2 regions of the Blastococcus sp. SYSU DS0539 genome follow, and region 1 is predicted to be linked to the other one. Evidence: predicted binding sites of a transcription regulator. Region 1 holds the regulator's gene; the other holds the start of a gene.
The links. The regulator LexA, encoded in region 1, represses DNA repair genes until DNA is damaged. The targets are predictions, from matches to a motif close to TCGAACANNTGTTCGA.
Positions count from the first base shown of each region.

Region 2: a site for LexA is predicted at 1,565-1,580, ahead of dnaB (replicative DNA helicase). Genes of this name have one in related genera too.

Region 1 covers NZ_JBJHAF010000001.1:48,041-52,228, forward strand. The annotation lists gene ACI790_RS00225 (ABC transporter permease) at 1-308, shown strand, start outside; gene ACI790_RS00230 (enoyl-CoA hydratase/isomerase family protein) at 305-1,093, shown strand; gene lexA (transcriptional repressor LexA) at 1,162-1,926, opposite strand; gene ACI790_RS00240 (LysM peptidoglycan-binding domain-containing protein) at 2,418-2,657, shown strand; gene ACI790_RS00245 (hypothetical protein) at 2,801-3,559, shown strand; gene nrdR (transcriptional regulator NrdR) at 3,954-4,188, shown strand, end outside.
Region 2 covers NZ_JBJHAF010000004.1:137,029-141,216, forward strand. The annotation lists gene dnaB (replicative DNA helicase) at 111-1,481, opposite strand; gene rplI (50S ribosomal protein L9) at 2,134-2,580, opposite strand; gene rpsR (30S ribosomal protein S18) at 2,592-2,828, opposite strand; gene ACI790_RS06880 (single-stranded DNA-binding protein) at 2,870-3,358, opposite strand; gene rpsF (30S ribosomal protein S6) at 3,361-3,651, opposite strand; gene ACI790_RS06890 (hypothetical protein) at 3,865-4,188, opposite strand, start outside.

The DNA of each region.
Region 1 (4,188 bases):
TGCCGCTGCTCCGCCCCTCGCTGCTCGCCGCGGGCATGCTCAATTTCGTCCTGCTCTTCCGGGAGCTGGAGATGTCGGTGTTCCTCTACACCGGCGCGAATCCCACCGTGTCAACGGTGCTGTACAGCCTGGCCAGTGAGTCGCTCTACCAGCGGGTGGGGGCGCTCTCCGTGGTGGTCCTGCTCATCAACATCGTGGTGACCGTGTTCGCCATGCGGCTGCTCGACCGTCGACCCGGCCAGTCCACCCGGCGGTCCCGCCGGTCCCCGTCCGTCGCACTCAACACACCACCGGAGGAAGCAGCATGACCGAGATGAAGACAGACGTCGGCAGCGGCGTCCACCTGCGCTACGAGACCCCGCACATCGCCGTCCTCACCCTGGACAGCCCCCCGTCGAACACCTTCGGCTGGGAGAGCCGGCGTTCGTTCATGAGGGCGCTCGACATCCTGGACGCCGACGAGAACGTCCGGTGCCTGGTGATCACCGGTGAGGGCCGGGCTTTCACCGCGGGAGCGCACCTGGGCGAGGAGCAGTCCATCAGCGACGAGCGGCTCAAGGACTACCTCGCCGAGTTCAGCCGGGTGCTCAACGGCGTGCAGAACTTCCGCGCACCCGTCGTCGCCGCGATCAACGGAGCAACCATCGGCGGTGGCCTGGAGTTCGCCCTGTGCTGCGACATCCGGATTGCCTCTACCGATGCCTTCTTCGTCGCGGCGGGTGTAAATGTCGGCCTCATCGTCAGCTTCTGGCGGTTGCCCCGGGTCATCGGCCTGGGCCCGGCCAAGGAGATCCTGCTCACCGGTGCCCGGTACACCGCCGAGCAGGCCCTCAACTGGGGTCTGGTCACCGAGGTCCACGAGCCGGCGGACCTGATGCCCGCGGCCCTGGCGAAGGCGCAGCGGATCGCGACCCGTGCACCGCTGTCGGTCGAGGTCACGAAGGAGGCTGTGAACGGGGCCTTCGAGATGGACTTCCGCGAGGGGCAGGCGCTGCAGACCAAGCGGTTCCTGGAGATGTTCCGGACCGAGGACCACCAGGAAGCGCTGCGGGCGTTCTTCGAGAAGCGCGACGGCGACTACCGGCGCCGCTGACCGAGGCCCGGACGACCACGGCGGGCCCGTCCTCTTCGGAGGACCGGCCCGCCGTGATCATCGCGTTGTCAGACCCGGCGCAGCACCGAGACGACCCGGCCGAGGATCGTGGCCTCGTCGCCGGGGATGGGCTCGTACGCGGGGTTGTGCGGCAGCAGCCACACGTGCCCGTCGCGGCGCTTGTAGGTCTTCACGGTCGCCTCGCCGTCGATCATCGCGGCCACGATCTCGCCGTTCTCGGCGGTCGGCTGCTGCCGGACGACGACCCAGTCGCCGTCGCAGATGGCCGCCTCGACCATCGAGTCACCGGCGACCTTGAGCATGAACACGGTGCCCTCGCCGACGAGTTCGCGGGGGAGCGGGAAGACGTCCTCCACCGCCTGCTCGGCGAGCACGGGACCACCGGCGGCGATCCGGCCGACGAGGGGGACGTAGGTGGGCGCGGAGGCCTGCTCGCCCTCGCGGACCACCGGGGGCTCGACGGCTGCGGCGCCGCGGCCGGCGTCGCCGGGCAGCCGGACGTCGAGCGCGCGCGGCCGGTTGGGGTCGCGGCGGAGCCAGCCCTTCTTCTGCAGGACCGACAGCTGGTGGGCGACCGAGGACGCCGACGACAGGCCGACCGCCTCGCCGATCTCGCGGACCGACGGCGGGTAACCGCGCCGGTCGATCGAGTCGCGGATGACCTCCAGCACCCGGCGCTGCCGCTGGGTCAGGCCGTCACCGTCGGCCGTCCGGTCCGGGAAGGTGCGGACCGACGCCGAGGCGTCGGCCGTGTCCGGGGCGGCGCCCCGGGTCCCGCGTCGGCCGCCGGACGTCCCGCTCGACTCCGTCACGTCTCCTCCTCGCCGGCTGCCCGCGCAGCTGGTCAGCCCTGGTCGTCGCAGCGACCGTAGCGCCGATCGCCGGCCAGTTCAAACAGGCGTTCGAAAGTTGCCGTGTCGCGCCGCTCGTGTCGGACCCATGGGGTAGACATCGGACAAGCGTTCGAATCGAACACACGTTCGGGCCGGGGTGGGTCCGGCCAGGTGAGGGGCGGGAGACGATGGGCAGCAATGCGGCGGTGTCGGTGCGCGGGGGGATGTCGGGCGCGGCGGAGGAGCGGGTTCGGGAGCGGCCGGTGCGGCACCTCCGCGTCCTCCCGCCTGCCCCGCGCGCCTACGCGGTCGTCGCCCCGCCCCGCGGTGGATCGGCGGAACCGGCGGCCCGGTCGGCCGTGGACCGGCGGGGTGCAGGAGCCCGTCGGGGTGCCGGGGAGTGGCCGGCCGAGCCTGGGCTGCCTCCGCTGCGGCTCACCGCGCGCGGCCGGCGGCTCGTGGTGGTCCTCGTGCTGCTGCTCGCCCTGGGCGTGGTCTCGCTGGCGGGTGCGGTGCTGGGGGGCGGCGGGGACGGGCTGGAGCTGATGGGCACCACGAGCGTCGTCGTCGAGCCGGGTGACACGCTGTGGTCCATCGCGAGCGCGGCGGCCGAGGGGCGGGACGTGCGGGAGGTCGTCGACGGCATCCAGGAGCTGAACGACGTGCGCGATTCGGCCATCGTGCCGGGGCAGCTGCTCCACCTGCCCTGATCCGCTCGCCGGCGCCTCCATCGCGGCGCCCCCGACGTGGCGTCCGCCACGGCGAGAGTTTCATAACCCGCCCCGACGACTTCGTCAACCCTCTGTGCTGGCACGTTCACGTTGCGTGCTGATCACCCGCTTACGGTCTGCCTGTGTCGAGTGTCATGGAGAACCGCGCCGCGGTGTTCGCCGGTCAGTCCCAGGCCGTCGAGGTCTACCAGGCGGGCGCCTGGTGGGCGGGTGAGCTGCTGGGCTGGCGGCATGACGACGCGGGGGCGTGCCAGGTGTGGGTGCGCGTCGTCGTCGGTGGGGTCGAGGAGACGGCGTGGACCGAGCTCTCCACCCTGCGGCTGCCCGAGCCGCACACCGCCACACCGGAGGTCGCCGTCGTGGCGGCGCCCCGCGTGACGCAGGACCCGGCTGTCGCTCAGGCGGTGTCCGCGCTGCACGGCGGTCGGCCCGCCGGCGCCGGCACGACCGCCAGCCTCCCGCTGGTCCGGGACCACCGCGAGCGGTCGAACCCGGCCCGCGGCGGTGGGCGTCGTCGTGCGCCCGAGGACAGCGACGTGCAGGCGGACCCGGCGGCGTCGGTCCCGGCGCCGCCGCCCGGGCGGCACCGTGCGCCCGCTCCCGAGGGCCTGGCCGGTCGCCACCGGGCAGCCGACACCGGCCTGATCCCGGTCGTTCCCGCGGAGAGCGGTGCCGACGTGCCGGCCGCCGCGCGGGACGACCACCCCCGGACCGTGGCGTGGTCGGTGCCGCCGGCCCGCAGTGTGCACCCGGTCGTGGCGGCGCCCGGGGGGCGCGGCTGGACCCCGCCCGCCGACATCGAGGCCGATCTGCTCACCCGGCCGATGCGGCTGAGCGACCAGATCCCGCACTCCCGCCGCCCGCGGGTCGACGCGCGCTGAGCGGCGCCTGACCGTGGCACGCCCCTCGTCGGCATCGGACGTCCGGAGGAGTCCGGCGTCGTGGTGCGTCGGGAGCCCCGTCCGCGGCCTGCCGGCCGGGCCGGCGGGCCGCGGCCCGGGGTGCCGTCCGCGCGTCGGCCCGGCGTGTCGTGTGACTGGTGGGGTCCGGTGTTCCGCGTGCGCACGGCAGTGTCGGGGCGGAACACGCCGAGGGAACGATCACTTGCACATCTTGGGTGGGCCGTCCTAGGGTTCCCCTACATCTAGTAGTTACAGAGCTGTAAGCCCGTCCACAGGCTGGTCCCTAGGTTCTCCCCGGCGCATCCACCGGATGTCCCCAGGAGGGTCCACAGCCGGCCGGTGGCGGGTCGCAGAGGGAAGGGGGTGAACCACCGTGCGCTGCCCGTTCTGCCACAACGCCGACAGCCGGGTGATCGACTCGCGCGAGGCCGACGAGGGCGCCACCACCCGGCGTCGCCGGTCCTGCCCCGCGTGCGGGCGGCGGTTCACCACCGTCGAGGAGGCGGTGCTCGCCGTCGTCAAGCGCAACGGCGTCAGCGAGCCCTTCAACCGCACCAAGGTGGTCGCCGGCGTCCGGCGGGCCTGCCAAGGCCGCCCGGTCGACGAGG
Region 2 (4,188 bases), on a different contig from region 1:
GTCCACGGACACGGGTAACACTCACCCGTTGGAACTGGTGACAGGAGGGTGTCGCGTGCTGGTGACGCTCATGTCGTAGCCAGTGACGGATTCAGGTCCTCCTACACCGCTCAGTTCGCCATGTCGACGAAGCGGCTGTAGTGACCCTGGAAGGCGACGGTGACGTTGGCCGTCGGGCCGTTGCGGTGCTTGACCAGCATGATGTCGGCCTCGCCGGCCCGCGGGGACTCCTTCTCGTACATGTCCTCGCGGTGGATCATCATCACCATGTCGGCGTCCTGCTCGATGGAGCCGGACTCGCGGAGGTCGGAGAGCATCGGCTTCTTGTCCTGACGCTGCTCCGAGCCACGGTTGAGCTGCGACATCGCGATGACCGGGACCTCGATCTCCTTGGCCAGCAGCTTGAGCGCACGGGAGAACTCCGAGACCTCCTGCTGGCGGCTCTCGACCCGCTTGCCCGACGTCATCAGCTGCAGGTAGTCGATGACCACGAGCTTGAGGTCGTTGCGCTGCTTGAGCCGCCGTGCCTTGGCCCGGATCTCCATCATCGTCATGTTCGGCGAGTCGTCGATGTAGAGCGGGGCGTCGGCCACCTCGCCCATGCGGCGGGCCAGCTTCGCCCAGTCCTCGTCGGAGAGGGTGCCGGCGCGCATGTGGTGCAGCGGCACCTTCGCCTCGGCCGACAGCAGACGCATGGTGATCTCGTGCTTGCTCATCTCGAGCGAGAAGATCACCGCCGGCATCTGGTGCTTCACGGTGGCCGAGCGCGCGATGTCCAGGCCCAGGGTGCTCTTGCCGACACCGGGACGGGCCGCGATGACGACCATCTGGCCGGCCTGGAGGCCGTTGGTGAGCTCGTCGAGGTCGCGGATGCCGGTGGGGACGCCGCGGGCGGTTCCGCCGCGGGAGGCGATGGCGTCCAGCTCGTCCATCGTCGGCTGGAGGACGTCCTCGAGGCGCGAGTAGTCCTCGCTCATCCGCTTCTCGGTGACGTCGTAGATCTCCTGCTGGGCGCGGTCGACGATGTCGTCGACGTCGCCCTTGCCACCGGCCGCGCCGTACCCGAGCTGCACGACGCGGGTGCCGGCCTCGACGAGGCGGCGCAGCACGGCCTGCTCGGCGACGATCGCCGCGTAGTAGCCGGCGTTGGCCGCCGTCGGCGTCGAGGCGATGACCGTGTGCAGGTAGACCGCGCCGCCCATCTTCGACAGCTGGTCGGTGCGGTTGAGCTCCGCGGCGACGGTGATCGCGTCAGCGGGCTCACCGCGCCCGTAGAGGTCCAGGATGCAGTCGAAGATCACCTGGTGCGCCGGACGGTAGAAGTCGTTGCCGTGCAAGACCTCCACGACGTCGGCGATCGCGTCCTTGCTCAGCAGCATGCCGCCGAGCACCGACTGCTCCGCCGCGACGTCCTGGGGCGGCTGCCGGTCGTACTCCGGCGCCGTCACGGACGGTCGGCTGAACTCGTCGGCCACCGCCACGGGGTACCTCCATCTCCTTGCGGGCGCGCCCGCATCACCACTCCGCGCAGGGGAAGTACGCGAGCTCGGCGGGCAGCGCCGGACCGAACGTCCGTTCGATCTATGCCTACCGGAGGGGACCGACAGTTCGCCGTCCCCGTGGTGGCCGGAGAGGACGTTAGGAAGCTGCGGCGGCGGAGTCCACCACCGCTGTGCACGTCGATCTGCACAACTTGTGGACAAGTCGGTGGACGGAGGCGTGTCGACATGTGGAGAAGGCGGGGGACGCGACCGCCCCGTCCCGGTCGACACCCCGGCCGACCTGCGCGGATGCCGCGCACCGGGTGTGGACGGAAGAAACCCGCCGAGAAACTTTCGGGCTTCGCACCACGTGTCACAGCGGTGCACCGCACCGCGTCGGAGGACCGCCGGCGGCTGCGTCAGCCCGGGCGCCGTCGCCCTGGGGGAGCCGCTGATGGCACGCGGCCGGCGCGGGGTGACCGGAGTGCGGGCGGCCCGCTGGGCGGCTGCCCAGCCGCCGTCAGCGGCGAATGCGGCCGGAGCACCGGCGGGACGTACCGGGGCCGGCACCCGGAACGCCGTGAGGGGCGCCGGACGGTGTCCGGCGCCCCTCACGGGCAGTGCAGCGACCCTCCGCGGGAGGGTCCGTTCCCTACTCGGCGACGACGTCGATCGTCAGCTGGGAGCTGACCTCGGGGTGCACCCGCACGGTGACGGTGTGCTGGCCCGTGGTCTTGATGCTGCTGGGCAGCTCGATCCGGCGACGGTCGAGCTCCGGGCCACCGGCCGCGGTGACCGCGGCGGCGACGTCGGCGGTGGTGACGCGGCCGAACAGGCGACCACCGTTCCCGGCGCGCGCCGGCACCTGGACGGTGAGGCCGTTGAGCCGGCCGGCCAGGGCCAGCGCGTCCTCGTGCGAGGCCACCTCGCGGGCGGCACGCGCCCGGCGCAGGGAGTCGACCTGCTTCTCGGCACCCCGGGTGGCCACGATGGCCAGCCCGCGGGGCAGGAGGTAGTTGCGGCCGTAGCCGCCCTTGACCTCGACGGTGTCACCGGAGGACCCGAGACCGGTGACCTCCTGCGTGAGGATCAGCTTCATCGTGCTCATGATCAGCGCGCCGTCGAGGTGTAGGGCAGCAGCGCCATCTCACGGCTGTTCTTCACGGCCGTGGCGACGTCACGCTGGTGCTGGCTGCAGTTGCCGCTGACGCGGCGGGCACGGATCTTGCCGCGGTCGGAGATGAACTTCCGCAGCAGGGTCGTGTCCTTGTAGTCGACGTAGGTCGCCTTGTCCTTGCAGAACTGGCAGACCTTCTTCTTGGGCTTGCGAACAGGGGGCTTGGGCACCTGGTTCTCCAGAGAGATTCAGTGAGAGAGGAAGTGGGGGATCAGAACGGCGGTTCGTCGGACGGACCGGCGGGCGTCGACCACGGGTCGCTCGCACCGCCACCGCCGCCACCACCGAAGCCGCCGCCACCGCCGCCGCCGCCGAAGCCGCCGCCGCCCTCGCCGCGCGAGGCCTTCGTGACCTTCGCGGTCGCGTAGCGGAGCGACGGGCCGATCTCGTCGACCTCCAGCTCGATGACGGTGCGCTTCTCGCCTTCCTTCGTGTCGAAGGAACGCTGCTTCAGCCGGCCGCTGACGATGACCCGCGACCCGCGGGTCAGCGACTCGGCGACGTTCTCGGCCGCCTGCCGCCACACGTTGCAGCGGAGGAACAGCGCCTCGCCGTCCTTCCACTCCTGCGACTGGCGGTCGAAGGTCCGGGGCGTCGAGGCCACGGTGAAGTTGGCGACGGCAGCGCCCGACGGCGTGAAGCGCAGCTCCGGATCGGCGGTCAGGTTGCCGATGACGGTGATGACGGTTTCGCCGGCCATGGTCAGTGGACCTCGGGGCGCATCAGCTTCGTGCGCAGGACCGACTCGTTCAGGTTCAGCTGCCGGTCGAGCTCGGAGACGGCGGCGGGCTCGGCATCGATGTCGATGACCGCGTAGATGCCCTCGGCCTGCTTGTTGATCTCGTAGGCCATGCGACGGCGGCCCCAGATGTCGACCTTGCCGACGTTGCCACCGGAGTTGGTGATGACGGTCAGGAACCGGTCGAGCGAGGGCGCGATCGTGCGCTCCTCCAGATCGGGGTCGAGAATGACCATCAGTTCGTAATGACGCACGGAGAACCCCACCTCCTCTGGTCTCAGCGGCTGCAGGGAATCTGCAGCAGGAGGGTCGTACACGCGTCGCGCGCCCCGGCAGGAGCCGGAACGCGCAGCTCCACGCTACCAGCGGTGCGGATGCGGCGGCCAGGCGCTGTCCTCGAGCACCACCGACGACGACGGCCGCCACCCCCCCGGAGGGGCTGGCGGCCGTCGTGGAACGCGCGCGGGTCAGCGGGTCGCGCGGGCCGCCTGCGTGGTGCGCACCAGCGCGGCGGTGACCGCTGCCAGCGCGACGACCGCCGCCAGCGCCGCGGCCGGCAGGGCCATCGGCTCGGCGCCGGACGGGGCGGCGACCTGGTCGGCACCCTCGTCGTCCAGCCCGGTGGAGCTCAGGCCGGCCAGCTGGCCGAACACCGGGACCGACGCGCCGTCGTAGGAGCCCGCGACGCCGCCGGCTCCGGCGCCGTCGGCGCTGCCCGGGCCGGCGTTCGGGGTGACGAAGCGGGACGGGTCGAAGGCCGCGGCGGCCGCCCCGGACCCGGGGGCGAGCTG